4 regions of the Methylobacterium sp. M6A4_1b genome follow, and region 3 is predicted to be linked to each of the others. Evidence: predicted binding sites of a transcription regulator. Region 3 holds the regulator's gene; each other region holds the start of a gene.
What was found. Region 3 encodes LexA, which represses DNA repair genes until DNA is damaged. Its sites were predicted from a motif close to TGTTCNNNNTGTGTTCNG; they were not measured.
Positions count from the first base shown of each region.

Region 1: a site for LexA is predicted at 2,891-2,908, ahead of uvrA (excinuclease ABC subunit UvrA). Genes of this name have one in related genera too.
Region 2: a site for LexA is predicted at 2,348-2,365, ahead of dinB (DNA polymerase IV). Genes of this name have one in related genera too.
Region 4: a site for LexA is predicted at 6,269-6,286, ahead of ACLBWX_RS17580 (DUF3072 domain-containing protein). Genes of this name have one in related genera too.

Region 1 covers NZ_JBKEZQ010000002.1:152,197-159,671, forward strand. Annotated here, with positions in the region: gene ACLBWX_RS02780 (hypothetical protein) at 1-484, shown strand, start outside; gene ACLBWX_RS02785 (methyl-accepting chemotaxis protein) at 491-2,545, opposite strand; gene uvrA (excinuclease ABC subunit UvrA) at 3,030-6,005, shown strand; gene ACLBWX_RS02795 (hypothetical protein) at 6,506-7,475, shown strand, end outside.
Region 2 covers NZ_JBKEZQ010000013.1:118,553-126,027, reverse strand. Annotated here, with positions in the region: gene pqqA (pyrroloquinoline quinone precursor peptide PqqA) at 320-409, shown strand; gene pqqA (pyrroloquinoline quinone precursor peptide PqqA) at 503-592, shown strand; gene dinB (DNA polymerase IV) at 1,226-2,314, opposite strand; gene ACLBWX_RS14630 (dimethylmenaquinone methyltransferase) at 2,547-3,701, shown strand; gene ACLBWX_RS14625 (alpha/beta fold hydrolase) at 3,910-4,833, shown strand; gene ACLBWX_RS14620 (xanthine dehydrogenase family protein molybdopterin-binding subunit) at 4,920-7,199, shown strand; gene ACLBWX_RS14615 (phosphate-starvation-inducible PsiE family protein) at 7,361-7,475, shown strand, end outside.
Region 3 covers NZ_JBKEZQ010000017.1:21,860-29,334, forward strand. Annotated here, with positions in the region: gene ACLBWX_RS16250 (outer membrane beta-barrel protein) at 1-914, opposite strand, end outside; gene ACLBWX_RS16255 (FkbM family methyltransferase) at 1,261-2,091, shown strand; gene sfsA (DNA/RNA nuclease SfsA) at 2,143-2,850, opposite strand; gene ACLBWX_RS16265 (DUF937 domain-containing protein) at 3,016-3,801, shown strand; gene lexA (transcriptional repressor LexA) at 4,039-4,791, shown strand; gene ACLBWX_RS16275 (ComEC/Rec2 family competence protein) at 4,785-7,064, opposite strand; gene gltX (glutamate--tRNA ligase) at 7,248-7,475, shown strand, end outside.
Region 4 covers NZ_JBKEZQ010000020.1:60,482-67,956, forward strand. Annotated here, with positions in the region: gene ACLBWX_RS17560 (efflux RND transporter permease subunit) at 1-2,400, shown strand, start outside; gene ACLBWX_RS17565 (TetR family transcriptional regulator) at 2,477-3,061, shown strand; gene ACLBWX_RS17570 (acyltransferase family protein) at 3,505-5,526, shown strand; gene ACLBWX_RS17575 (Flp family type IVb pilin) at 5,577-5,810, opposite strand; gene ACLBWX_RS17580 (DUF3072 domain-containing protein) at 5,959-6,255, opposite strand; gene ACLBWX_RS17585 (MarR family winged helix-turn-helix transcriptional regulator) at 6,474-6,980, shown strand; gene ACLBWX_RS17590 (response regulator) at 6,986-7,475, shown strand, end outside.

The DNA of each region.
Region 1 (7,475 bases), on a different contig from region 3:
CGCGCCCGCGCCGGATTTTGACTACCAGCAGGCCCGCCGCTCGATTCGTCGCGTTGCCAGCCGCCAGCGACCGAAGATCCGCTACGCGGCACTTCCCAAATCCGAACCGCTGCAGATCAAGGTCACCGACCGGCAGACGCCCCTCGACCTGAAGGCCGGTCCCGCGGCCGCCTTCATGAAGGACGAGACCCTTCGCCCGGGTGACATCGTGGTGATGAAGGAGGGCGCCAAGGTCTTCGTCGGCCGGCCCGACGACCGTCACAGCGCCCGGGATTTCGAGAGCATCGGCCGATCCGATTTCGTCGACCGCCGGACCCGCAACCAGCTAGCCGCGATGATGCTTCCGATCGGCGCCATGCCGGCCGACCAGGCGCGCAAGATGATGGCGCAGGCGCGCAAAGTCATGCCCGCCGGCGTCGATCCGACCATCAAGCCCGAGCTGACGGCGATGCGCATCATCAACCCTTGGACGACCAATCCCTAGCCAGGATCAGGCGGCCCGGACCGTTACCAGGAAGCCGTCGACTTCGCGCCTCAGGGCCGCGGCCTGACGGGCGAGGACGCTCGCAGCCGTGAGCACCTGTGCAGAGCCGCTGCGGGCCGAGTCCGCCGCCTCGCGGACGCCGGCGATGTGACCGGACACGGCCCGGGTCCCTTCGGACGTGAGGACGGTGTTGCGGGCAATCTCCCGGGTTGTCGATTCCTGCTGATCCACCGCCGCGGCGACGTCGCCCGAGATCCGGCCGAGACGCTGGATGACTTCCATGATCCCGCCGATCGCCGTCACGGACGCGTCCGTCGATTGTGAGATCTCGGACACCTTGGCGCCGATCTCCTCGGTGGCCTTGGCGGTCTGGGTCGCGAGGCTCTTCACCTCCGCTGCGACGACGGCGAAGCCCCGTCCGGCCTCGCCGGCCCGCGCCGCCTCGATGGTGGCATTGAGTGCGAGCAGGTTCGTCTGGGCCGCGATGCTGCTGATCAGGCCGACGATCTCGCCGATGCTGCTCGCTGCCTGCGCCAGGCGGTTCACGTCCTCGGCCATCCGGGCGGCATCGCGCTCGGCCTCGTTCGCGACCGCGCTCGAGGCCTCGACCCGGTTGCCGATCTCGCGCACCGAGGCGCTCAGCTCTTCGGTGGCGGCCGCCACCGTATCGGCCGTGGCCGCGGTCTCGCTCGAGGCGGCCGCCACGGAGCCGCTGAGGGATGCGGTGTCGCTCGCAGCCTGCGTCAGCGCATAGGCCGCGGTCTCCAGCTGGCTCGAAGCGGCCGAGACCGCCTCGACGATGCCGCTCGCCTGAGCCTCGAAGCGATCGGCCAGCGCCACCATCTCGGCGCGCCGGGCCGCCGCCGCATTGGCGGTGACGTGGTCCGCCTCGGCGGCGATGCGCCGGCGCTCGGCCACGCTGGCCTGGAAGTCGAGGGCCGCCGCCGCGATGGCGCGGACCTCGCGGGCGCCTTTCCGCGGGATCGTGCCGGCCTCCTCCCCGCGCCCGATCGCCGTGAGCGAAGCGGCGATCCGGGTGAGCGGACGGGCGATGGCGGTGCCGAAGGCGAAAGCGAGGCCGCAGGACAGGCCGAGGGTCGTGAGGCCGACGGCCATCCAGAGCATGACGCTCCGTTCGGCCGCGGCCCCGGCGGCTCCGGCGGCCGTGCCGAGATCGGCGGTGAGCCGGTCTTCGATGGATTTCAGGGCGTCGATGCGCTGGGTGGCGAGGCCGAACCAGGCGGGGGCGTCGGTGAAGGCGAGCGCGCTACCGGCGGGCGTATCGAGAACGAGGCGGCGCAGGCGGTCGACTTCCCGGGCCGCGGGCGTGGCCTTGCCGGCGTCGAGGAGCGCCGCCTGCGCCGGCTCGGCGCCGAGGCGGAACAGCGATTCGTAGATGGTCTGGCCGGCGTTGAGGCCGGCCAGCCGCTCGTGGCCGGAAAGATCGATGCGGCCGGCACCGAAGATCGCCGAAGCGGCGGCCCGCTCCTGTCCCGCGAGTTCCTTGAGCGCCATGAAGGACGAGTAGGAGGCGATGCGCGCGGAGAGGTCCGCACTGGCGGCGACCTGGGAAACCTCGCGCACGAGATCGAGCGCGTTGGCGATGACGCCCGAATACAGCGCCATGTTCTGCGCCGGCGTCCGCCCGAGCGCGTCCACCGCGATGCGATGGGGACCGATGCCGCCGAGCTGCTCGTTGAGCGCATCGTTGCGTCGAACGACGCCGGCTCCGACGGCGGCGAGATCGAGCTCGGCCTCACCTTCATCCAGTGCCTTGCGGGCGGCATCGGTGCGCAGGCGCTGGGCGTCGAGCTCGGCGCGGAACTGGGTGCCCTTGGCGCCGAGATACAGACTGGAGGCGCCGCGCTCGCGCTGAACCTCGTGCACCAGGGCGCTGATGCGCCCCGCCATGCCGACGAGCGCCTGTACGTTCGTCATCCGGGTTCGCATGTCCATTCGCTCGGTGACCGCAAGTCCGACGACCAGCGCGAAAGCGAGGCATGGCGCCAATGCAACCAGAAGTATGCGTGCGCGTAGCGACGAGAGCAGACCGGAAGACATGGAAGGAGACCTGCGTGAAACCGTTGCCTTCCTTCTCGATGTCGAGGGTAAAAGTTGCGTTTCGACACCGAGACATGTTCATTTTTTGATCAGATATCTTAGTTTTTGTGCAGATACTTTGACAGGATCTTTGGGGACATCCGATTGCTTGCCTGCGCTGGCCCGCGATGATCTCGGCAATCGCATCCCTTCCATCAGCCATCGCGGGCCGGTCGATGCGTCCCGGGCCGTCGACGATCGGGAGCCCCGCGAAGCGTCGCAGCGGGTGCGAAATCTGCACATGCCTTCGCATCCACCTCCCCGGCCGACGCTCTGCGCCATTCGAAAGCCTCGCGATGTTGTCCGCGTACGCATTTTGTTCTAGCTGAGGGACGGATATGCGCGGCGCGCGTCTTGCCCGACGTGGTGGCGCGCCCGACATGCCGCGGGGGCTCCGGTCGAGTCCTACCGAGTTCCGCGCCGCAGACGTTTCCGAAGAGACTCCATGGCCAAAGCCAAAGCCGCCGCCAAGAAATCGCAAGCCGAGGCCGAGCGGGTCGAAGCCAAGATCGAGGCCTTGTTCGACGGCGCCCGCGATGCGCGCGTCATCTCGGTGCGCGGCGCCCGAGAGCACAACCTGAAGAACATCGACCTGACGATTCCGCGGGATCGACTCGTCGTCTTCACTGGGTTGTCCGGCTCCGGCAAGTCGTCGCTCGCCTTCGACACGATCTATGCGGAGGGTCAGCGCCGCTACGTCGAATCCCTCTCGGCCTATGCGCGCCAGTTTCTGGAGATGATGTCGAAGCCCGACGTCGACCAGATCGACGGTCTGTCGCCGGCGATCTCCATCGAGCAGAAGACCACCTCGAAGAACCCTCGCTCGACGGTCGGCACGGTCACCGAAATCTACGACTACATGCGCCTGCTCTGGGCGCGGGTCGGAATTCCCTACTCGCCCGCCACGGGCCTGCCGATCGAGAGTCAGACGGTCAGCCAGATGGTGGACCGGGTCCTCGCCCTACCGGAGAAGAGCCGCCTCTACCTGCTCGCGCCGGTGATCCGCGGCCGGAAGGGCGAGTACCGCAAGGAGATCGCCGAATTCCAGAAGAAGGGCTTCCAGCGCCTGCGCGTCGACGGCGAGTATCATGCCATCGACGACGTGCCGAAGCTCGACAAGAAGCTCAAGCACGACATCGACGTGGTGGTGGACCGGATCGTGGTCCGGGCGGACATCGCCGCCCGTCTGGCTGATTCGTTCGAGACGGCGCTGGAGCTCGCCGACGGCATTGCGTTGATCGAGTTCGCCGACACGCCCCAGGGGGAAGCGCCGCGCGAGGCGATCACCTTCTCGTCGCGCTTCGCCTGTCCCGTCTCCGGCTTCACCATCGCGGAGATCGAGCCGCGGCTGTTCTCGTTCAACAATCCCTTCGGCGCCTGCCCGACCTGCGGCGGCATCGGCCACGAGATGCGGATCGACCCCGAGCTCGTGATCTCGGATGCCAAGCTCAGCCTGAAGCGCGGCGCTGTCGGCCCCTGGGCGAAGTCGACCTCGCCCTATTACGGCCAGACCCTCGACGCGCTGGCCCGCCATTACGGCTTCAAGACCACGGTGCCGTGGGGCGACCTGCCGGCGAAGGCCCGCGACGTGATCCTCTATGGCACGGGCGCTGAGTCGGTGCGCTTCGCCTATGATGACGGGATGCGGGCCTACGAGGTCAACAAGCCCTTCGAGGGCGTCGTCCCGAACCTGGAGCGGCGTTACAAGGAGACGGAGAGCGACACCTCGCGTGAGGAGATCGCGCGCTTCATGAGCGAGACGCCCTGCGCCAGCTGCGGCGGCAAGCGCCTGAAACTCGAAGCCCTGTCGGTCAAGATCGCCATGCAGGATGTGGGCGAGATCACCGCTCTCTCGGTGCGCGACGCCCACGCCTGGTTCTCGGACCTGCCGGACAAGCTCACCGACAAGCAGAACGAGATCGCCTTCCGGATCCTCAAGGAGATCCGCGACCGCCTGACCTTCCTGATCGATGTCGGGCTCGAATACCTGACCCTGGCGCGCGGCTCGGGCTCTCTTTCGGGCGGCGAGAGCCAGCGCATCCGCCTCGCCTCGCAGATCGGCTCCGGGCTCACCGGCGTTCTCTACGTCCTCGACGAGCCGTCCATCGGTCTGCACCAGCGCGACAACGAGCGCCTGCTCGGCACGCTGAAGCGCCTGCGCGACCTCGGCAACTCGGTGATCGTGGTCGAGCACGACGAGGACGCCATCCTGCAGGCCGATTACGTCGTCGATGTCGGCCCCGGTGCCGGCATCCATGGCGGCCAGATCATCGCCCAGGGGACCCCCGAGGAGGTCCTGAAGAATCCGGCATCGCTCACCGCCAAGTATCTCACCGGGGAGATGAGCGTCCGCGTTCCGACGGCGCGCCGTAAGGGCCGCAAGGGCAAGCTCAGCCTCGTCGGCGCCCGCGGAAACAACCTGAAGAACGTCTCGGTGGAGATCCCGCTCGGCACCTTCACCTGCATCTCCGGCGTCTCCGGCGGCGGGAAGTCGACCCTGATCATCGACACGCTCTACAAGGCGGTGGCGAAATCCCTGAATGGCGCTCTGGAGCATCCGGCACCCTTCGAGCGGCTGGACGGGCTGGAGCACCTCGACAAGGTCATCGACATCGACCAGTCGCCGATCGGCCGCACGCCGCGCTCCAACCCGGCCACCTACACGGGCGCCTTCACGCCGATCCGCGACTGGTTCGCGGGGCTGCCCGAGGCCAAGGCCCGCGGCTATCAGGCCGGGCGGTTCTCGTTCAACGTGAAGGGCGGTCGCTGCGAAGCCTGTTCGGGCGACGGCGTGATCAAGATCGAGATGCACTTCCTGCCGGACGTCTACGTCACCTGCGACGTCTGCAAGGGCCGTCGCTACGATCGCGAGACCCTGGAGGTGAAGTACCGCGACCATTCCATCGCCGACGTGCTCGACATGACCGTCGAGGAGGCCGCCGACCTGTTCAAGGCGGTGCCGACGATCCGCGAGAAGATGGAGACCCTGGCCCGGGTCGGCCTCGGCTACGTCAAGGTCGGTCAGCAGGCGACGACCCTGTCGGGCGGCGAGGCCCAGCGCGTGAAACTCTCCAAAGAACTGTCGAAGCGGGCCACCGGCCGTACGCTCTACATTCTGGACGAGCCGACGACGGGCCTGCACTTCCACGACGTCGCCAAGCTGATGGAGGTGCTTCACGAACTCGTCGACCAGGGCAACACGGTCGTGGTGATCGAGCACAACCTCGAAGTCATCAAGACCGCCGACTGGGTCATCGACATGGGTCCCGAAGGCGGCGACGGCGGCGGTGTCGTCGTGGCCGAAGGAACGCCCGAGCAGATCGCCAAGTCGCGGGCGAGCCATACGGGCCGATTCCTGCGCGACGTCCTGGCCCGGCGGCCGGCGGCTGCCTCCACGAAGGGCCGCGCCGCCGCCGAATAGCGCGCCCAGGCTCCGCAATACCGGGCGATTCGCCCGGTCGGATCCACCGCAAGGCGTTCCGCGGCGCATCAATCGGCCGAAACGGGTTCACCCGCAGGACCGGCCTGCGCAACGGCCCGGGCATCCTTGCCGGATGTTCCCGGCGCGGAACCGTAACCATAACAGCTTGAGGGTTCAGCGGTATTTTGCCGGGCTCGCCTCCGAAAGCAGCGTGTTCGCCTCCGCCAACCTGCTCAAAAGGTTAACAAATCCTTCCGCGGCACTGCACTGAAAATGCGGCTTTTGCGCAACGGTGTGGGTCGAACTGCCCCGTTTCCAAGCATTCCGCTGTCCTTCCGCGGCGTCCTGTAGAATAGTTCTCGACGTTGAGACTTGAGAACGGGCCGCAAGGGGGGCCGCCGAACCAACTGCAAACAAGCTGCGAACAAGCGGCGCATCGGCAGAATGGTTCGGATGGCTACGCGGCGGACGCCTGAAATCCTTGGGAAGGAAGAGTAAAAATGTCGAAGAACTGGCTCGTCGCCGGAGCGCTCGCGCTCACGGCCAGCATGACCGCCACCGCGTCCTACGCGCAGACCACCACGGTTCCGGGTGAGACGGTCGGCCTCGCGGTCGGCGCCCCGCTGCCCGAGGGCGTGTATGGCATCAACACGTTCACCTATCGCGGTCGGGACAACAGCCCGGTCGGCAGCGTCGATACGGCCGTCAACGTTCCGGCTCTCGTGTGGTCGACGCCGTTCGTCCCCTTCGGTGGCCGCGTCGAGCTCCTCGTCGCTCCTCCGACCGTCTTCGTGTTCGGTAAGGGCAACCGTGGTGGCGACGTCCGCGATCTCTCGATCAACGTCGGTACCTTCGTCGGCGGCATCTGGGCCTTCGATCTCGGCGGCAACTTCGGCGTCAGCGTTCTGTTCGGCGCCTACCTGAACGAGCTGAACGGCGACCGTGGCGTCATCCGAAACAACGCTGGTGCTACTCTTCCCACGCCTGTGCTCACGCAGCTCGCCTCGAACACCTACCGCGCCGGCCTCGCCGGCAGCTACACCGGCGACGGCTGGAACGCGACTGCCAACCTGACCCTCAACTTCTATGACGGCCCGGCAACCTTCAGCGGGAACAACGCTTTCGGAACCCGCGGTCCGTTCAACATCTCCGACTCTCTGAACCTCGAACTGACGGCGACGAAGAAGTTCGGCAAGTTCGAGATCGGTGCCATCGGCTACGGTACGGTCAACCTGCAGGGTGACAAGTTCCTCTATGCAGACGCTGCGACCATCCCGGTGGGCGTCACGAACAGCCGCATTGGTCGCGGCGGCCGCTTCCTCCTGGGTGGCCTCATCGGCTACGATTTCGGCCTGTTCACGACCCAGGCTTACGTGGCTCGCACGGTGGCGCGCACCTCTGATCAGATCGATACCACCGAGGGCTGGTTCCGCGTTGTCGTTCCGCTGTACTCGCCGACCCCGGCCGTGG
Region 2 (7,475 bases), on a different contig from region 3:
GGCGCGTCAGTGCGCCTCCCCTCCCCGGGGCGTCAAGCCGAAACCGGCGCCGGCCGGATCTTTCCTGCGCAGCCGTGCCGTCGCGCCCTCGCCACGGCTGCCGCCCCATCGAGCGGCAGGCCGTCGCCGCTGCCCGGTTCGAGCCGGGTGGCCGGCACCATATCACTGGTTTTCCTGTTCGAGGACGACGGATGGACCCGGCGGACGGGGCATGGCCGGCACGTTCTCGCGATCCTATGAGAAATATAAGTGTAGTGCCCGCTTGTATTGTGCCCAACACAACGGCATATCGAGAGGGTCGAACACGAAGGAGTTTCCCATGACCTGGACCGCCCCCATCGTTTCCGAGATCTGCGTCGGCATGGAAGTCACCAGCTACGAGTCCGCCGAGATCGATCCCTTCAACTAAGGCCCGTCCTTTCGAGGCACGTCCTTAGTCGCAAGGCGGATCGAACCCGATCGGGTTCGGCTTTCACCCCCAAAACAAGCCAGGAGAGACGTCATGAAGTGGTCTGCCCCCATCGTTTCCGAGATCTGCGTCGGCATGGAAGTCACCAGCTACGAGTCCGCCGAGATCGATCCCTTCAACTAAGGGCGATCGCGCGGTCCCGCCCGCGGGACCGGCTGATCCGAGGGGGCGTTATCCGAAAGGGTGGTGCCCCTTTCGTTTGCGTGCGGCGTGCCGGGTGCCGGTGATCCGTTCGGTCCGCGCAGCGCCTCGGCCAGGACGTCGATGGCCACTCGGACGCGGGCCCGCATAGCCGCGCCGCCGCCGACGACCGCGTGGACGGCCTCTCGATCCTGTGGATTGAAGCGCTCCGGCAAGGGCACCCGGCGCCCGCTCGTGAGTTCGTCGGCGATGCAAAAATTTCCGACGCGGGTGATGCCGCCTCCGCCGTCGGGATGGAATCGCGCTGGGTCGCCGCCCCGCTCATCCTGCTCTGGGGCGTCGCGAGCTTTGCCCTGGTGCCGCCCCTGCAGATGCGGGCGATGGCGGAGGCCGGCGCGGCGCCCAACCTCGCCTCGGCGCTGAATGTCGGCGCGTTCAACCTCGGCAACGCCATCGGTGCGGCCCTCGGCGGGCTCGTGATCGACCTCGGTGGCGGCTATCCCGCGGTCTCGGTGGCAGGGGCCGCGATGGCGGCGCCCGGTCTCGCCGTCATCCTGGTCCTGCGGCGCGGTCAGCGCATCGGCGCCGCGCCGGCCTGTCCTCGAGGCGTGCAAGTCACAGGCCGAGGCCGAGCTGGCGCGGTTCGGGAGCCGGACCGTGCTCCAGGCCGGACAGGGAGACCCCGAGGAGGCGTACGCTGCGCCGCAGGGGGAACAGGTCGCGCAGGAGGGCCAGCACGGCCTCCTCCAGGGCGGCGCGGTCCGGCACGAAGCCGGGCATCGAGCGCGCCCGGGTGATCTGCTCGAAATCCGCGAACTTCACCTTCAGCGTCACCGTGCGGGCCCGGACCTCCTTGGCGGTGGCGGCCCCCCAGACCTTGTCGAGGATCGGCGTCAGGCGTCCGGCGAGCACCGCGTAGTCGGCCGAATCCTCCGAGAAGGTGTTCTCGGCGCCGATGGACTTCCGGATCCGGTTCACCCGGACCGGGCGCGCGTCGATCCCGCGCGACACCCCGTGATAGTAGGGCGCCGAGGCGCCGAACCGCGCCGTCAGGGTCTCGAGGCTGAGGGCGCGCAGGTCGCGCCCGGTGAGGATGCCGAGCGCCTTCATGCGGGCCTCGGTGACGGGCCCGATGCCGTGGAAGCGCCCGATCGGCAGGTCCTCGACGAAGGCCGGCCCCATGGCGGGGGTGATCACGAACAGGGCGTCGGGCTTGCGGAAATCCGAGGCGACCTTGGCCAGGAACTTGTTGTAGGAGACGCCCGCGGAGGCCACGAGCCCGGTCTGCGCGCGGATCGAGGCCCGGATCGCGCGGGCCACCGCGGTGGCGGTCGGCAGCCCCTGCCGGTTCTCCGTCACGTCGAGATAGGCCTCGTCGAGGGCGACGGGCTCGATCAGGTCGGTGTGCTCGGCGAAGACCGCCCGGATCTGCTCGGAGATCGCCCGGTAGACCTCGAAGCGCGGCTTGACGAAGACGAGGTCGGGGCAGAGCCGGCGGGCCGTCACCGAGGGCATGGCCGAGCGCACGCCGAAGGTCCGCGCCTCGTAGCTCGCCGCCGCCACGACCCCGCGCTCGCGCGATCCGCCCACCGCCACCGGCCGGCCCCGCAGGGCGGGATCGTCGCGCTGCTCCACGGAGGCGTAGAAGGCGTCCATGTCGATGTGGATGATCTTGCGGATCGCGCCCGCGTCGTCCGGGTCCATCGCGGACGCCCCTCCCGATCGGTTGCCCACCCGTGTTCGTGGTCTGTTCGCAGATTCCCGGTCCGGCCGTGGGAATCAAGCCCGGCATCCCCGCGATCCACCGCGGAACCGACGCAGGCGCGGCGGGGCTCGCCGTGGAGGCGGGCGTGCCCCATAAGGGCGCCGAGACCACGCGGCGGACGCCGCACGACACGCGGCGCCCGCGCTTCGCGACCCGCCCGAGGACAGGCACGTGAACATCACCCAGCTCACCCACCACGACCTCGACGGCTACGGCGCCTCCACGGTGGTCGGCCAGTTCGCCGACGTCGCCCGGATCGTGCACGTGCCGCGCTACTCCGATGTCGGGCCGGTGGTCGAGACCGAGCTGAAGCGCCTCGGCAAGACCGCGGCGCCCGAGATGATCCTGATGACCGACCTCGGCCTCGAGGCGGTGGCGGTGACGTTCATCCGCAACTTCGCCGCCCTCAACCGCCGGCGCGAGCCGGAGGCGCGCCACCGCCTCGTCGTGCTCGACCACCACGCCTCGTCGGTGGACCAGCTGCGCGACCAGCGACTGGCGCCGCAGGCCGATCCCGAGGTGCCGGGCCTCCTGCGCTTCGACCTCGAGGACCCGAACATCGTCGTGCTCATCGACGAGGCCCGTTGCGCCACCCGCATGGCCTACGAGCAGCGGGCGCTCTACGCGACCCGCGCGGCCGGGGAGGACCCGATCCTCGGCGCCCTGGTGACGGCGGTGGACGCGGTCGACCTCTGGCGCAAGGACCGCCCGGAATTCCGCAGCGGCCTCAGCCTCGACGAGATGTTCTGGGACAACGTCTCCAACCTCGTGCCGATCGGACATCCCTGGCACGACCGCTTCGTCGGCGACCTCCTGCTCGGAGTCGCGCGCCTCCTCGGCGACGGCGCGTCCCCGGCCGTGATCGAGGGCCGGGTGCCGGCCCTGCGCAAGGCCATCCTCGACGCCTACCTCGCCGACGACGAAGGCGACGACCGCACCCTCACCACGCGCATGCGCATCGCCCGGGTGCTCGCCCGCTCGGACCTGTTCCATCCCCTGTCGGACGGGACGCTGATGTCCTTCGGCCTCGATTCGGGCACCTTCCAGCGGGTCTCGGACCTGATCATGGAGAGCGGCCGCGCCAGGCGCGTCCTCAACGTGCAGCGGGCCGGCACGATGTCCTTCCGCTCCAACAACGAGACCGCCCTCGACGGCGCCCGGCGCTTCCGCGGCGGCGGGCACAAGGACGCCGCCGGCGGGAAGCTGACCAGCGGCTCGGCCTTCTCCCTGGCGGACGCCATCGCGCAGGTCGAGCCGGTGCTCAACCCGCCGGCGGCCGACCCGGCGCTGAGCCCGTTCGCGGCCCTGAAGAACTGGAAGGGTTGAGGCGGACGATCCGGCGAGGCGGGGGCGGTCCGGGCACGTCCCGGCTTGCTCTCGCGCCGTCGCGGGGACGCCCTTGTGTTTCTCGGCTTGAGCCGATTCTGCGTGACCCGCACTCGTCGCCGCCCGCGATCCGGAGCCCATCCGGGATGCCGGCGCCGGATGCGACCGCGTGAACGGCCGAAACCTTCTGCGCCGCCTCAAGGACGCCATGCCGCCGATCGACATCACCCGCCGCGGGCCGTGCCCGTTCCTGTCCGGCTTCGATCTCGCCGACGTGGCGTTGCCCGATATCCGCCTGCGGGTCGCCCTGTCCGCCGCCGGGCACCGGCTGCCGGTGCTGCTCCTGCACGGCCATCCCCAGACCCACGCCACCTGGCACGCGGTGGCGCCCCGGCTCCGGGAGGCCGGCCATCCGGTGTTCGCCCCCGACCTGCGCGGCTACGGCGATTCGGATCGCCCGGACTCGGCGGCCGACCACGCGCCCTATGCCAAGCGGGCCATGGCGGCCGACGCCGTCGCGCTGATGCGCGCCTGCGGCCACGAGCGCTTCGCCGTGGTCGGGCACGATCGCGGCGGGCGCGTCGCGCACCGCCTGGCCCTGGACCACGCCGCCGCGGTGGACCGTCTCGCCGTCCTCGACATCGCGCCGACGCAGACGATGTACGCCCGCACCGACCGCGCCTTCGCGACCCGGTATTTCTGGTGGTTCTTCCTGATCCAGCCGGCGCCCTTGCCCGAGCGGATGATCGGCGCCGATCCGGAGGCGTACCTGCGTCATCACCTCGCCGGCCAGAGCCGGACGCCCGGCATCCCGAGCGAGGCGCTGATCCGGGAGTACCTGCGCTGCTACCGCGCCCCCGGCAGCATTCACGCGATCTGCGAGGATTATCGGGCCGCGGCCGGCGTCGACCTCGAACACGACGCCGCCGACGAAGCGGCCGGGCGCCGGGTCACCGCGCCGCTCCTCGCCCTCTGGGGTGCGCAAGGCACGGTCGGGCAGCTCTACGACGTCGCCGCGACCTGGCGCGAGAAGGCCGACCGGGTGGCGGGACACGCTCTCCCCTGCGGGCACCTGCTTCAGGAGGAGGCGCCGGAGATCGTGCTGGACCACCTGCTGCCCTTCCTCGCCTGAGGCCCGGCGTCGAGCGACTCGGGGTCGCGCCCGGATCGGGCGGGCCGGTCCTGCGGTTACGCCTGCCGTGAGGCGAGGAGAGGCCGATGGCGATACCGACCGACGCGCTCGACCATCCGGCCTGGCTCGGGCATCCGCATCCCCGCGTCGAGGGCGCCGCCAAGGTCACGGGCCGGGCGACCTATGCCTCGGACAGGCGCCCGGACGCCCTCGCCCATGCGGCGCTGGTCACCAGCACGATCCCGCGCGGACGGATCATCGGCTTCGACCTCGCCGCCGCGGAGGCGGTCCCGGGCTGCCTGCGCATCTTCACCCACCGGGATTTCGCCGGTGCCATCCGGCCGGTGAAGCACCTGATGGCCGGGGGCTTCGCCAATAGCGGTCACCGGCCGCTGGACTCGGACGCGGTCGCCTATGCCGGCCAGATCGTCGCCCTGGTGGTGGCCGAGACCATCGAGGCCGCCCGGGAGGCCGCCGCCCGGACGATCGTGCGCTACGCGGCCGAAGATTTCGCCGACGGGTTCGACGCCCCCCTGGCCGAGACCCTGCGGCTCGCCGACCTGAAGCCGAAGCACCACGACCCCCGCATCGGAGACGCCGACGGTGCCCTGGCGCGGGCCGCGGTGACGGTGACCGCCCGCTACCAGACGCCGATCCAGCACCACAACCCGATCGAACTGTTCGGCACGACCTGCGTCTGGGACGGCCCGCGCCTCACCGTCCACGAGCCCTCGCGCTTCATCGGCGCGGTCCGGCACGGTCTGGCGGCGCAGCTGGGCCTCGACCCGGCCGACATCCGGGTGGTGGCGGGCCTGATCGGCGGCCATTTCGGCGCGAAGCTCGCCCTTTCCCAGTACACGGCGCCGGTCGCCCTGGCGGCCCGCGCCCTCGGGCGGCCGGTTTCCCTGGTGGCGAGCCGCCGGGACGGCTTCACCATCGCCAATTACCGCCCGGAGACCCGGCACGACATCCAGCTCGGGGCGACCGACGACGGGCGCTTCACCGCCCTGGTGCACGAGGCCGAGGTCGTCGCCTCGCGCTTCGACCCCTTCGCCATGGAGGGCACCGACGTCACCGCGAGCCTCTATGCCTGCCCGGCCGTGCGCACCGACGAGCGCGCCGTACGGGTCGACCGCAACACGCCGGGGCCGATGCGGGCGCCCCCGGAGGTGCCCTATCTCTTCGCCTTGGAGAGCGCCGTCGACGAGATGGCTGTCGCCCTCGGGGTCGATCCCATCGCCCTGCGCCGGCGCAACGACACGGCCACGGACCCGATCTCGGGCAAGCCGTTCTCCTCCCGCCCGCTGATGGCCTGTTTCGACGCCGGCGCGGAGGCCTTCGGCTGGCCGGAGCGCGATCCGGAACCGGGGCGGATGCGCGACGGCCCCTGGCGGGTCGGCCTCGGCTGCGCGGCGTCGGCCCGGCCGGTGAAGATCTCCCCCGCCACCATGCGGATCCGTCTCGGGGCCGATGGCCGCGCCACGGTCGCCAGCGCTCACCACGAGATCGGCAACGGGATCACCACGCTCCTGGCTCTCGGCGCCGCCGAACGGCTCGGGATCGCGCCCGATTCGGTCACGGTCCGCCTCGGCGACACCGACCTGCCCGCCGCCGGCCTCTCGGGTGGATCGTCCACGACGACGAGCCTGCTCCACACCCTGGCGCAGGGCTGCGAGACGCTTCGCGCCCGCCTGGCGCAGGCCGCCACCGCGTCCGGTCCGCTGGCCGGCGCCGATCCCGCCGCCTTGCGTCTGCGCGCGGGCGCTCTCGTCGCGCCGGACGGGCGGACCTGTCCGCTGGGGATTGTCGTCGCAGGGCTCGACCCCGCCGGGATCGAGACCGTGGCCGCCTTCACGCCCGAGGGGTCGGGGCCGGAGGCCCTGGAAGCGATCGGATCGGGCAGGATGGCCCTCGGCACCGGGGCCGGCGGCAGGGTGGTGTCCTGGGCCTTCGGCGCCCAGTTCGCGCGCGTTCTCGTCCACGAGGAGACCGGCGAGATCCGGGTGCCGCGCCTCCTCGGCGCCTTCGCGGCCGGACGCGTGCTCAACCCGCTGACGGCGCGCAGCCAGCTCACCGGCGGGATGGTCTGGGGCCTCGGCTCGGCCCTTCTGGAGGAGACGATCCTCGACCGCGGCCATTACCGCAACGCGGATCTGGCCGAGTACCTCGTGGCGACGGCGGCCGACCTGCCGGAGGTGGAGGCCCTGCTGGTGCCCGACTCGGACGACGCCGTGAATCCCCTCGGCCTCAAGGGGCTGGGCGAGCTCGGAATCATCGGCGTCAACGCCGCGATCGCCAACGCCGTGTTCCACGCCACCGGCCGCCGCATCCGCACCCTGCCGATCCGGGTCGAGGACATGCTGTGACACCCCACGGGCGCCCTCGCCCGGGTTCCGCCCGGTTCTGACGCGGTCGTGATCCGGCCGCCGGTCCTGCCGTGGCGGCCGGAGGGGTCTGGGAGCCCGGCGGCGCTGGACGCCCCGGCGCCGATCCTGTCTGATCGTTGCAACAGAGGGGGGAGTGCGTCATGTCCGACGACCGGGAGGATCAGGGCCGGCTCACGCGCGCGGCGAGCTTCGTCTTTCTACACACGGAGCACGCGATCTACGCGGCGCTCGGTCTTCTCCTCGCCCTGACCGCCC
Region 3 (7,475 bases):
CGCTCGACGTTGGTGTACTGGATGTACGGCGTCACGATCCAGGGGCCGTCGGCGTAGGTGTAGTTGGCGCTGACGATGCTGCTGTTCTGGAGCGTCGTGGGCGTGGCGAACAGGTTGCGGTTGCCGGCCGGCGTGGAGAAGTCGAAGCCGTTGTATTTGCTGAAATGGGTACCGCCGTTGATGCCGATCGTGTTGGCGGAGTCGATCTTGTAGGTGATCGCACCCGTGACCCAGTTGATCTCGCCGGAGAAGAAGCCGTCGGTCGCGGCGAACGAGGCGGCCCACGGACCGTCGGAGTAGTTCACCTGCACGCCGTGGTTGATGATGTTTTCCTGCGCGAAGAGAAGGCCGCGCGAGATGTTGAGGTTCTGGAAGGTGAAGGGCAGTTCCGAGCCGATCAGGGTCGGCATGCGGCCGCCCTGGACCGACCAGTTGTCGTTGATCACGTACTTGCCGAAGGCGATCGGAGCCGGCGAGAACAGCAGGTTGGTCTGGTCAATGGCGCTGAAGATCGGCGCGCCGAGGCCCGGGATCGAGTAGGCGCCGACGGCGGCGTAGAACTGGAACGGACCGTCGGCCTTCTGGATGAAGCCCATCAGGTTCGAGAAGTCGGCGCGCGCGAAGCGATCGGCAGCGATGCCCGGAAGCGCGATGGTCGTCACGTTGTTCTGATCGTAGAAGTACCCGCTCACCGCGCCGCCGACATAGATGTCGCCGAACCCGCCGAGCGTCAGGCAGGCCGGGTTCGGGTTCTGCTTGATGAAGCCGCCATAGGCCGGGAAGGTGATTTCGGCCTTGCAGGAAGCCGGGGGAGCCGGAATGGCCAGCACCTTCGCCGGGATGTCGGCTGCAAAAGCACAGACCGATGACAGCAGGACGGCTGAGAGGGCGAGGAGCGAGCGGTGCATGGTCATGGGGAACTCTGCGGAGAAATCTGCGTTATGGCGACGTTCTCAAAGGTTCCCCGCTACGGCAAAGCTATCCTTTGTGCATGCGCCTAATTTTAAGGCAATTTAGCGCCGTCCATACTGGTTTCAGTCGTGGTGTTGCCACAATGGAACAGCTTTGGGATGTGAAGGCCGCTCCCGGAAATTTGCCCCAGCTTGCCGAACCGTTCTCGAGGCGAACCAGTGGGGCACCCTATCGCCGGTCTCGATTCGCACGCTGAGAGATTTCCGGCCTCGGGCATCGTCCTGGTGCCGGCTCGGTCGTGCTGGCTTCGCTTGCCGCCGGGCCCGCGCGCTGGCATCAGCAGGCACGATGAAAGACACGCAGCCCTATGGCACCTACGCTCCCACCGGCCTCGTCGCCCGCATCGCCCAGCTGACGGGGCGGATCTCCTACGCCAGCTGGGCCGGCCGGCGCCTTGCCCTGTTCCTGCGCCGGGTGGCGATCAGCCTGTTGCGGGGTGCGCCTCTCGATGTCGAGCGCTATGGCGCGCGCATGCGGCTCTACCCCTATAACAACAATTGCGAGAAGAAGGTGCTCTTCACGCCGCAGTTCTTCGATCCGGAGGAGCGCGACCTCCTGCGCGCGAAGCTTCAGCCGGGCTGCACCTTCCTCGATATCGGCGCGAACATCGGTGCCTATGCGCTGTTCGTGGCGGCCTTCGCGGGGCCGCGCGCACGCATCCTCGCGGTGGAGCCGCAGCCGGACGTGTTCGACCGGCTGACCTACAACATCGCTCAAAACCCGTTCGGAACCGTGAAGGCGGTGGCGTGTGCCGTCGCCGACAAGGCCGGCGAACTCACTCTGTTCGTCGATCCGCGCAACCGCGGCGAATCAAGCTTGAAGATCGTCGGGACGAACGAAGGTGCACAGATCCGGGTGCCGGCCGTGCCGCTGCTCGAACTCGCCCGCGGCGAGGGGATCGAGTGCATCGACGCCATGAAGCTCGACGTCGAAGGGGCCGAGGACCTGATCCTGGAGCCATTCCTGCGGGCGGCCCCGGTCGCACTGAGGCCACGCCTGCTCATCGTCGAGAACGGCACCGATCAGTGGCAGATCGATCTGCCGGCCTTGCTGGAACAGCACGGCTATCGCCGGATCGCCCGTACGCGCCTCAACCTGATCTTCGAACGGGCGGCCTGACGGCGCGCCGTTCCCCCACCGCCCAAACCGGCTTCCGCCGAGACCAGCGTCCTACAGAACCGGGATCGCAGCGGCGATGGTGATCCCGCCGGGGCCGACGCGGCAGCGATGGGCGTGTACGGCGACGCCAGCGGACCGTGCGGCCTGGAACGCCCGGTCGAAGGCTGGGTCGAGATCCCGGGCCACGTCGAAGCGGTCGGCCCACATCTGCACCACGATGACGACCATCGCGCGGCCCCCCGCCTCCACGACCGCAGCCAGGTCCGCCATGTGCCGGGCGCTGCGAGCGGCGACACAATCCGGGAACTCCGCGAGGCCGGCCCTGCGCATCAGGTGGCAGTTCTTCACCTCGACGTGGTATGGCGGCAGTCCCTCACCCGTGGCGAGGAAGTCGACCCGGCTGGCTTGCGCGTAGCGGACCTCCGGGCGCAGGACGGCGTAGCCGCCGAGCGCCGGCAGGCTGCCGTCGGCGAAGGCCTCCGCCACCAGGGCGTTCGGCCGCATCGTGTTGATGCCCACCCATTGCCTCCCGCCGGGTAGGTCCGCTTCCACCAATTCCCAGGAGAAAGCGAGTTTGCGCGTCGGGCTGCGTGTCTCCGACAGGAGGGCGCGCGTACCCGGAACAGCAAGGCCCAGCATCGCTCCGGGATTGGGGCAATGGGCGGTGACCAGGGAACCATCCGACAGCTCCATGTCGGCCAGGAAGCGCTTGTAGCGGCGCACAAGGCGCGCCTCGAGCAGGGGCGCGGAGAAGCGCATCGGCGGATCCGGGTCAAGAAACAGGTTGATGCGGGCTCCCGTCGGCGCGGAATCGGGCAGTCATGAGGCGCCTGGGCTGGTCAGTGCTACCCGGATGCGACAGAATTCGCGGGGCGCGCCCCGGGTCGATAGCCGGGAAAGCCGCTGTTCGTCCGCGAGGCCGCCATGTTCAATCTTTTCGACATTCTCCAGGCGCAGGCGGGCGCCAATGCGCAGGGACTCGGACGGCAGTTCGGCCTGTCGCCGGACCAGAGCCTGCGTGCGATGGAGGCTCTGATGCCGGCCCTGACAATGGGCCTGCAGCGCAACGTCGCGTACGATCCCACCGGCTTCGCCCAGCTTTTCAATCTCGTGGGGCCGACTCCGCCCACGGTACCGAGCGCGACGCCGCAGATGGACATGCTGGTCAAGCAGCTCTTCGGCTCGCCGCATCTCAGCCAGGCCGTGCTGCAGCAGGCGGCGACCGTGAGCGGCGTCGCGATGCCGGCCCTGAAGCAGATGCTGCCGGTCATGGCCGGTATGGTGGTGGCGGGGATCGTCCACGTCATGATGAATCAGGCACCTCCGCCCGCGCCACCCCCGCGCGCCGAGACGAACCCCTTCGGCTTTCCACCCAACGCCTGGTCGGAGATGATGGAGGCGTTTCTGAAGTCGGGCGCCACCGCGGCGAGTCCTGCGCCCTCGCCGCCCCAGGTGCGAGCCCGTCCGGCACCACCCCGGCTCACCGCTCCGTCGCGAACAGGGGCCGATGTGCCGGACAAGGCCGCTGCGGACGCCCCCTTCGACGTGATGCAGCAGATGTTCCAGACGGGCCTGGAAGTACAGCAGGAGAACGCGCGCGCCATGCAACGGCTGTTCGACACTTTCTGGCGGGATCCCCGCGCTTCGAACGCTGGGGGTGGCGAAGCCTCCGGAGCGAAGCCCAGGGGCGGCCGGACCCGGACGTCGTAGCGCCCAGCGCACCGTCATCCCAGACCGGCCGCTTCCGATCTGGCCCGGTCCTGGCCGCATGCGGGGCAGGTATCGTCCGGGCTGCGTGCTGCCCGGAGCACACTGTCGGCCCTTCCCAACATCCCGGCGGCTCTCGACAGGAACCCTTGCAGAACACTTACGGAACGTTTAATGTGTTCGTGGTTTGTTTCTGGTGCCACCCGCCGCGTTCCGTGGCGTTAACGAAGAGTGTCCCGCATGTTGACGCGTAAGCAGCTGGACCTGCTCCAGTTCATCCAGCTTCGGATGCGCGAGAGCGGCGTTCCTCCGTCGTTCGACGAGATGAAGGACGCTCTCGACTTAAAGTCGAAATCGGGCATCCATCGCCTGATCACAGCTCTCGAGGAGCGTGGCTTCCTGCGCCGGTTGCCGAACCGGGCGCGCGCCATCGAGGTGATCCGCATGCCGGAGAGCCTGAATGGCAACGCGGGCGCGTCGCGCGCCGGTCCCGCTCCCGAGGTGCGCCGCTTCACGCCGAGCGTGGTCGAAGGCGGCAAGGGCAAGGGCTTGCCGGCGGGTGCTTCGGTGTCCCGCCTGCCGACAACGCAGGCCACCGACGAAAGCGGTCGGGCGGTGACCATCCCGGTGATGGGCCGGATCGCGGCCGGCACGCCGATCTCGGCCATCCAGGAGCAGAGTCACTCGGTGACGATGTCGCCGGATTTCCTGGCCGGCGGCGAACATTACGCCCTGGAAGTGCGGGGTGATTCGATGATCGAGGCAGGGATTCTCGACGGTGACCTCGTGGTCATCCGCAAGCAGGACACCGCCAATACCGGAGACATTATCGTCGCGCTCATCGACGATGAGGAGGCGACCCTGAAGCGCCTGCGTCGGCGTGGCTCGTCCATCGCTCTTGAAGCCGCGAACCCAGCCTACGAAACGCGTGTGCTCGGCCCGGACCGGGTGCAGATCCAGGGACGCCTCGTCAGCCTGGTGCGTCGCTACTGAAGGCTGTCGCCGCCCGGTTCGTCACCGGGCGGATCCGATGGATCGGCAGTGGGGTCCGGCGCCGCTCGCGGCGTCGGAAGGATCGGCGGGCCCGCTTTCGTCGGCAGCGCTTCCGTCGGCTTTCTCGACGAATTCGCGCGCCAGGGGACGAGGTCGCCGGGACGCTTGGCCGTCGCGAGTGCCGGGCCATCGCGGGCGAGGCGAACCGACGTCGCGCCGTGCGACTGTAGGAAATTCCGGTCGACGATGATCGACGCGGCGCAGCCCGTCGGGGCGGATTGCCGAGAAATCAGGATCTCTGCCCTGGCGCAATCCTCCCCGATTGCGCGCTTGTCGGTGGTCAGCGCAAGCGCACGACCATCGGGCGTGATCAGGGTGCAGCCGAGGCGGTCGCAGCGCGCGCCTTGAAAAGCCGGGACGTCCTCCACCCTGCGGCCGTCGCCATCGGCCTTCAGCCACTGTCCGAGGACGAAAGACGGGGGCCTACCCAAGGTGGCGAGCCGCCCGCTGAGGTCCCGGATCGCCGCACCCGCCCCCTCGCGATCGATGTAGATGTCGGAGCGTTCCGGGGTGGCCGCACAGGCAATGCCGATTGCCGCCGGAAGCAGGCCGAGCCAGCGCAACGACGAGGCCGGGAGGGTCAATAAGATCAACGCGGATGCCATGAGACAGAGAGCGCCCGCGCCGAATGCCGGGATCACCACGACCGCGTTCCCGAAGGCTGCGATCCAAGTGGAGATCGTCAGCATTCCTCGCACGGCGAGGCCCATCGCCCACCAGACCGGCTGATCCAGGGCAAAGGGATAGGCGAGGATGCCGAGGACGGCCGACGGCATCACGGCCAGCGAGACCAGCGGCAGCGTGAGCGCGTTACCCACGAGCCCGAAGGGTTGGATCGTCTGGAAATGATACGTCGCGAAGGGCGCGGTGGCGATCTGGGCGACGAGAGTCGTTGCCAAGGTGCCGACAATCGCCGTGGTCACCAGGGCGAAGGTTCGGGGCAGCAGGCCGATACCTTCGCGTCGCAGCGCGCGGCCGCCGATCAGCGGTGCGCAGGCGATCAGGCCGGCGACCGCACCGAACGACATCTGGAAGCTCGGCCCGAGGAGCCCGTCCGGCTCGCGCGCCAGGGCGATCAGGGCGGCGATCGCCAGGTTCCGCATGCTGAGGGCCGGCCGGTCGACCAGGATCGCACCGAGCATCACCAGGGTCATGATCAGCGACCTCTCGGCCGCGATGTCCCAGCCGGAGAAGACGCAGTAGGCCGTCACACCCACCATGGCGACGATCGCCGCGAGCTTCTTGATCGGCCAATGCAGCGCTGCGAACGGCAGCATGGCCAGCAGCGCGCGTACGAGCCAGAACACCACGCCGGCCGCCAGGACCATGTGCAGTCCCGAGATCGAGACGACGTGGTAGATGCCGGCGGCGCGCAGAATGTCGTTGGTCTCGGCGCTGATCAGCCCGCGCTTACCCGTGACGAGAGCGGCTGCCACGGCTCCGGCCTGGCCGCCATTGGCGTCCGTGATCCGGCGCGTCAGGGCGTTCCGCGCCGCGTCGACGGCGGCGGCAAGACGGAACTGCCAGTCCGCGGTCTTGGGTCCGGGCCGTACCTCGACCTTGCCGACGAGGGAGCCGACCGCACCGATTTCGCGGAAGAAGGCATCCCGGGCGAAGTCGTAGCCACCGGGCCGAGCGGCTTCCGGGGGCGGGAGCAGGCGCGCGGTCGCGGCGATGCGGTCGCCCGGTTTCAAGGTGTTCGCCTTGCGGTAGGAGACGCGTACCCGGGCTGGCCGGACCTCGGGGTCGAGGGTGCCCAAGCGTTCGACGCGGATGATCAGGCGTGCGCCCTCCTCCCGCTCGTCCAACCCCTCGATGGTTCCGAGCAGGGGTGCGATCGTGGTGCGGGCCAGGATCGGACCGCTGACGCGCTGCACCCGCGCTGTTGCCGCCGCGAAGCCGAGGAACGCCGCGATGGCCGCGATGACAAGGGCGAGCCCGATAGGACGGCTCGCGAGGAACGGCGTCGTACCGGCCAACAGGCCCGCGGCCGCGAGCGGCGCCAGGAGCGATGGTGTCCCTTGCGTACCGAGGAAGAACGCCAGTATGCCGCAGCCGAACGCGACGGCGATCCACGCAAAGAGGCGGCGCTGCTCGATCTCGCGGTTCCACCCTGCGCGAAGCCAGGCAACGATGAGGCCGGCACCGGGGCGACGCGCGGCGAGGTAGCGCGTGATGCTCCCCATCGCAGCCGTCGCACGTGCCTCCGCCATCGCGTGAACCTCTGGCTCGTGTCCCCGTTCAGGAGGCAGCGATGAACTCGGCGGTCCTCGGAACCACACGACCCGAGGAACTGGACGATTTCTTAACGCTTGCCCTCGCGCATGCTACACGCGCGTTTCCGGGCCGGTCGATCCGCTTCCCGCCCGTTTCACGAGCCATTCAAGTCCAGATTGATGTCGTCAGCCGTCGTCACGCGTTTCGCGCCCTCGCCTACGGGCTACCTCCATATCGGCGGTGCTCGCACGGCCCTGTTCAACTGGCTCTATGCCCGCCGCTTCGGCGGCCGCATGCTGCTGCGCATCGAAGACACCGACCGGGAACGTTCGACGCAAGGGGCCATCGACGCGATCCTCGACGGCATGCGCTGGCTCGGCCTCGATTGGGATGGGGACGTCATCTAC
Region 4 (7,475 bases), on a different contig from region 3:
GACGGGGCCATCGACGGGCTCGACGCCATCCGCGACCTGCCCGTGGCCGCCGGCGACCGCAGCCTCAAGCTCGGCGACATCGCCGAGGTCAAGCGCGGCTACGAGGACCCGAAGGTCTTCGAGATCCGCAACGACGGCGAGCCGGCTCTGATGCTCGGCCTGGTGATGAAGCCCGGTTTCAACGGCCTCAAGCTCGGCGAGGCGCTGAACGCCGAGGAGGTGGCGATCCACCACGAGACGCCGGTGGGCATCTCGTTCACCAAGATCACCGACCAGGCCAAGGTCATCGACGACGCCATCCACGAGTTCATGGTCAAGTTCTTCACCGCCCTCGGCGTGGTGATCTTCGTGTCCCTCGTGGCGCTCGGATTCCGGGTCGGCATCGTGGTGGCGCTGGCCGTGCCGCTCACCCTCTCGGCGGTGTTCGTGGTGATGATGGTCACGGGTCGCGACTTCGACCGCATCACGCTCGGCGCCCTGATCATCTCGCTCGGCCTCCTCGTCGACGACGCCATCATCGCCATCGAGATGATGGTGGTGCGCATGGAGGAAGGCGCCGACCGCATCGAGGCGGCGACCTATGCCTGGAGCGCCACCGCCGCGCCGATGCTCACCGGCACCCTGGTGACCATCGCGGGCTTCCTGCCGGTGGGTTTCGCCGCCTCCACGGCGGGCGAGTACGCCGGCAACATCTTCTGGGTGGTGGCCTTCTCGCTGATCATCTCCTGGATCGTCGCGGTGACCTTCACGCCCTATCTCGGCGTCAAGCTCCTGCCGAACATCAGACGCGTCGAGGGCGGGCACGAGGCGATCTACGCCACGAAGACCTACGAGCGCCTGCGCCGCGTCGTGCGGATGTCCGTCGACCACAAGTGGCTGGCCGCCGGCATCACCGTGGGGCTGTTCGCGCTGGCCGTGGTGGCGATGGGGCGTGTCGAGCAGCAGTTCTTCCCCAATTCCGAGCGCCCGGAGCTCATCGTCGAGGTGACCCTTCCGGCGGGCTCGGCCTTCGCCACGACGGAGGCCAGCGTCAAGCGGATCGAGGCGGCCGTCCGCGATCTGCCCGAGGCGCAAGAGATCACGAGCTACATCGGCCAGGGCATGCCCCGCTTCGTGCTCTCCTTCGACCCGGAATTGCCCGATCCGGCCTTCGCGCAGATCGTGGTGCAAACCGCCGATGCCCCGGCCCGCGACGCCTTACGGGGCAAGGTGCGCAAGCTCGTCGAGGACGGCCGCTTCCCGGAAGCCCGCGTGCGCGTGCTCCAGATCGTGTTCGGCCCGCCGATCCGTTTCCCGGTCGCCTTCCGGGTGGTGGGGCCCGATCTCGACGTCATCCGCGGCATCGCCGCCGAAGTCCGGGAGGTCATGGCGGCCAATCCCAACATGCGCCTCGTCCACCTCGATTGGGGCGACAAGACCCCGAGCCTGCACCTCGCCTTCGACCAGGAGCGCCTGCGCCTGATCGGCCTGACCCCGAAGGAGGCCGGCCAGCAGCTACAGGCCTACCTCAACGGCACGCCCGCCACCCAGGTGCGCGAGAACCTGCGCCCGGTCGACGTCGTCCTGCGCAGCCCCGGCCCCGAGCGGCGCTCGCTCGGCGAGATCGGCGACCTGACGCTGACGACGAAGGACGGGCGCCAGGTGCCGGTGTCGCAGGTGGCGCGCCTGGAGAGCCGCGCCGAGGACGCGGTGCTCAAGCGCTACAACCGCGAGACCTACATCCGCGTCCAGGGCGACGTGCTCGACGGTCGCCAGCCGCCGGACATCCACGCCCAGGTCTTCCCCCTGCTGGCGCCGATCAAGGCCAAGCTCCCGCCGGGCTACCGCATCGACACGGCGGGCGCCGTGGAGGAGAGCGAAAAGGCGATGATGTCCCTGGTGGCGGTGTTCCCGATCATGCTGATCGTGACGCTGACGGTGATCATGATCCAGGTGCGCTCGTTCGCCACCATGTTCATGGTCTTCGCCACCGCGCCGCTGGGCCTCGTGGGTGCGGCACCGACCCTGCTGCTCTTCCACCAGCCCTTCGGCTTCAACGCGATCCTCGGTCTGATCGCCCTGTCGGGCATCCTGATGCGCAACACCCTGATCCTGGTGGACCAGATCCACCACGACCAGGCGGCGGGCCTCGGGGATTACGACGCCATCGTGGAATCCACCGTGCGTCGGGCGCGCCCCGTGATCCTGACCGCGGCCGCCGCCATGCTGGCCTTCATCCCGCTGACCCACTCGGTGTTCTGGGGGGCCCTGGCCTACGTGCTGATCGGCGGCGTCGGCGTCGGCACGCTTTTGACCCTGCTGTTCCTGCCCGCCCTCTACGCCCTCTGGTTCCGCGTCGGGCGCGCCTCCCGAGACCCGGAGGGCGCGGGCGCGGCGACGCCGCACGCGACCGCAACCTGACGGCGCTGCCGGTGCGGATCTGTTTTGATGACGGTCCGCATCTATATGAGAGTGCCGAGGCGGCAGGAGGGCCACGATGCCGAGAGTTTCGCAGGAGCAGGCCCGGCTCAACCGCCAGCGGGTCGTCGAGGTCGCCGCAGCCCTGTTCCGGGAGCGCGGCCTGAACGGGGTCGGCGTGGCTGACATCATGGCCTCGGCCGGGCTGACCCATGGCGGATTCTACGGTCAGTTCGCCAGCAAGGATGCCCTCGCGATCGAGGCGTTCGACGCCGCCCTCGGCGAGGAGCGGCGCGGAACGGTGGACGCTCTGATCGGCAACTACCTGTCCGTCGGACACGTCCAGGCGCCCAGCATGGGCTGTCCCCTCGCCGCACTGGCGAACGACGTCGCGCGCGAGCCGGCGGGCAGCCTCCTGCGCGGGCGCTTCACCCAGGGTGTCCGCAACCTTCTGACCATCCTGACCGAACTCTCCCCCCAGGGCGCGAAGGAGCGCCGCCGGCAGCGGGCCCTGGCCAAGCTCTCGACGCTCGTCGGCGCCGTCGTCCTGGCGCGGGCGGTGGACGACGCGCGGCTTGCCGAGGACCTCCTCCAGGCCGCGCGGGCCGGCACCGCCGAGCGTGGCGATGGGGCCGCCCCGACGCCGTCGAACCACGCGCCCTAACGCCTTCGGGGGGGCTTCCGGATCTCGGAACGCGCTCGCAGCCCCTCGAGGTCGACCTCGCTCCAGGGGGAACCGGGCTTCCGCTCGTGTGCGATCGAGCGAAGCGATCGGATGCCAGGACATGCGGATCGATGTCCCCGCGAGACCGCCGATCGCCGACGTGCGTTGCAACGGTCAAGATCATCCACTTATTCTTGCATCCTTCAGAAATAAGTAAGCAAAGACCAAGAGAGATTCATATTCTCTTGCCAAGCAGAATCTGTTCGCTCGTCTATGAGAGCACAAAAGCTCGGCAGGATTATGGAATATTAGTAACAATAGTCATAATCATTTGATATAAACACTTATTAGTGATCGGGTAGAAATATCCAATGTGATTGACGTGACGTCTGGTGACTCCGGAAAAGGAGTGATCGGTATTATTGGCTCAGGGCGATGGACCTTTGATCGATAAGCAGGCGTTTGATGGTAGTCACACAGTCACCTCTGGCATGAAAGCAGCCAGCTTTCGTAAAGACATCAACTTTATCCGCGCGATTGCCGTCGTTGCTGTCGTATTATTTCATTATAAAATCTTCGGATTCGCGGGGGGGTATGTCGGCGTCGACATGTTCTTCGTCATTTCCGGGTTTCTGATGACGCGGATCATCGCCGGACGCCTGCAGGATCATCGGTTCAGCTTCCTGCAATTTTACGCCGCCCGCTTCGATCGTATCGTGCCGGCCCTGTTCGGGCTGTGCCTGGCCTTGCTGCTTTTCGGGATCGTCCTCCTCGATCCGCTCGCGCTCAAGCAACTGTGCCGACATATCATTAGCTCGCTCGGCTTCTACTCCAACATTCAATATTACCAGGAAGCCGGGTACTTCGATCGGCAGAGCGATCTGAAATGGTTGCTGCACACGTGGTCGCTTTCGGTCGAGTGGCAGTTCTACATCCTCTACCCGGTGGTTCTCGCGGCCGCATGGAAAATCGCGCCGAGCCTGCGCCTGTTGCGCCTGCTGATCTGGCTCGGCTGCGGAGTGTCGCTGGCCCTGTGCATCGTGACGCCCTTGGCCTACCAATCGGCGGCGTTCTACCTCTTGCCGACCCGTGCCTGGGAAATGCTCGCCGGCGGCCTCGTCGCGCTGCACCCGGTGGTCTGGTCGCGCGCGCGGGTATCGCAGGCGCTCCAAGTCGCGAGCCTCGCCGTCCTGCTCTTCTGCATCGTCGGCTTCGATGCCTTCATGCCGTGGCCCTCCTATCGGGCCACGCTGCCCGTGGCGGCGACCTGCCTGTTCCTGCTGGCGAACCGGTCATCGTCGCGGCTGGTCGCGTTTCCGGCCGCCCAGCTCCTCGGAGACTGGTCCTACGCGATCTACCTGTGGCACTGGCCCATCGCGGTCGCGATCCATTACTTCTCGCTGCCGGTCCCACCCGTCGCCGGAATCGGTCTCCTCGCCCTCATGGTCCTGATGGGCCGGTTCGTGCAAACGACGCGTTTCGCCGACATGTCCTGGCAGAGCGCCGGACGCCTCGGTCTGATCGTGATGATCGGGGCGGTTGCCGGTTTGTCCGGATACGCCGTGCGCCACGAGGGTCTCCAGGAGCGTCGGCCGGACCGCGTCGCAGCCTTCGCGGACCTCGCCGCGGCCAGCTCGGACTGGGCATTCCCCGCACATTGCGAGCGGCTGGAGCAGGATCGGGTGCTACGGGGTTGCCAGCAGCCGGGAGGGACGCGGGGCGACATCCTCTTCCTCGGGGACTCGATCGCCGAAGCGATCTATGGCCGATGGGCCAGGCGCGCGGGGTTCGCCCGCCCGAACCTGACCTTCGTGACGCACGGCGGCTGTCCGATCATGCCCGGCGTCAAGCGCCGCGGGCCGGGGGATGTGTGCGCGACCTTCCTCGATCATGCCCTGACGCTGGCGGAGACGGGGACATATCGGCGCGTCGTCGTCACCTCCCTGTGGTCGGGCTATTTCCGCCCGGGAGAGACCGTGTGCTTCTTCGATGGCGACCGCTGCGCGGATTGGACGGCGGAGACCCTGCCCGCCCAGCTCGATGCGTCGATGCAACGCCTGAAGGAGCGGCTGGAGCGGGTGCGGCGAACCGGGGCGGAGATCGTCATCCTCCTGACCTATCCGTTCAACAACGTCGACGTTCCCCTGGAACTGGCCAAGCGCCTGTACCTGGGCCAGGACACGACGGACGTGCAATCCATCGATCTGGAACGCTTCCGGCGGCTTAGCCAGCCGATCCACGACCGGCTCAGGGCCGTGGCGCGGGAGATCGGCGCGGAGGTTCTCGATCCGGCCCCGGAGATGTGTGAGGGGGACGTCTGCCCGGCGGCGACCGCCGCGTTGCGACCGCTCTATCGCGATCAGGTCCACCTTCGCTGGAGCGTCATCCAGGGCCGACAATTCGACTTCCTGGATCGCCTCGTGCGCCCCTTCCCGCAGGAGGTGGCCCGTCCGCGCGGCGAGTGACCGATGCCAGCCGGAGCCGTGCGGAGCACAGGGTGACCGGTCGCACGCGGTCAGGATGCCTTGGCGAGGCCCGCGCTGATGTACTTGTACATCGCGCCCGTCTGATCCGCGAAGTACCGCGTCGCCGCCACGATCGCCAGGAAGATCATGGCCATGATCAGGCCGTACTCGATCACGGTCGAGCCGGACGTGTCGTTCAGGAAGCGCCGGGTCAGGTCCTGGAGACCATATCGCGTCGCCGAGGTCCGCCGACGCCTGGAATGTTCGATGTCCAGTTCGGTCATGGCCCCGTGACGTCTTTCGCCGAATGCGCTTCGGAGTGAGGATACGAGACCTTCGTTGCGGAGGACTTAAGCAGATCGTCGAAGGTTCGGCGCGTCCCGATCAAACGCTTCGGGCCGCCGGACGGTGCCGGCGGCCCGAGCGATCCGGTCAGGCCTTGCCGGATTCCTTGCGGAGGGCGTCGATGCGCTGGGAGGCTTCGGCCTTGTCGAGATCGGGGTCGAAGGCCTCCGGGTCCTTGGCCTCCTCGGACAGGGTCTTCAGGTAGGAAGCCTGCGCGCCGGTCATCGGCTCACCGCCGGTGGTCCACTGGCTCGGATCCTTGATCTGGTTCGATACGTCCTTCGGATCGGTCTTCGGGTTCTCGTCCGCCTTCGCCTCGGAAGCCTTCGCCTCGGAGGCCTTTGACTTAGAAGCCTCGGACTTGGAAGCCTGGGTGCTGGCCATGGTGGGTATCTCCAGTTCACGAAATGTTCTGGTGAACGCGGGGGCCACGGCCCGGTTCCTGCCCCAGGTCCGCGGCGAGCGGCTTGTCCCGTGGTCAGTTGTCTCACGGAGCCGGCGGCGACCGCCCGGCCGCGAGACTTGACGGGTCGCGACGGGGCTGGGACATGTCAACAACGCTGACGTAAATCGAGGTCGCCCCGGACGTGACTGCCCACGCGATGCGCGATGCCGAGGCCGATGCGCCGCCTTCCTCCGGCTCCGGCGACGACCTCATCGAACTGCTGTTCTTCGCCTACCGGGATTTCGTCGGCGACCCCGACCGCATCCTGGCCCAGTACGGCTTCGGCCGGGCGCATCACCGGGTGCTGCACTTCGTCGACCGCTATCCGGGTCTTACGATCGCCGAACTCCTGGATATCCTGCGCATCACCAAGCAGAGCCTCAACCGGGTGCTGAAGGATTTGATCGAGCAGGGCTACATCGCGCAGAAGACCGGCACCAGCGACCGGCGCCAGCGGCTGCTCTTCTGCACCGCCTCCGGAGCGGATCTGGCCGGCGACCTCATGCGGGTCCAGAGCCAGCGGGTGGCGCGCGCCCTCGCGGCGTCCGAGCGCGGCGGCGAGACTTCCCTCTCCGCCGAGAGTTTCCTGTTCGGCATGATCGAGCCGGATGCCCGCGCGGCCGTGCAGCGCCTGATGTCCCGGCGCGCCCGGAGTGCCGCCTGATGGCCATGGTCGGAACGCGCGCGAAGATCGATCTGCCCGACCACGCGCCGCACATCCTCGTGGTCGACGACGACCGCCGGGTGCGGGAGCTCCTGTCGCGCTTCCTCTTCGAGCAGGGGTTTCGCGTGACCGCCGCCGGCAATGTGCCGGAGGCCCGCACCAAGGCGCAGTGCTTCGTCTTCGACGCCCTGGTGCTCGACGTGATGATGCCGGGCGAAAGCGGGTTCGACTACGCCCGGGAGGTGCGGCAGACCTCGCGCGTTCCGATCCTGATGCTGACCGCGCGCTCGAATCCCAACGACCGGGTGATGGGCCTGGAGATCGGCGCCGACGATTACCTGCCCAAGCCCTTCGAGCCGCGGGAGCTGATCCTGCGCCTGTCGAACATCATCAAGCGCCGCAGCGAGGCGGGCAGCGGGCGCGCCCTCACCCACGACACGGTGACTTTCGGACCCTTCGCCTACCGCATCGACCGCGGCGAGCTGCGCCGCGAGG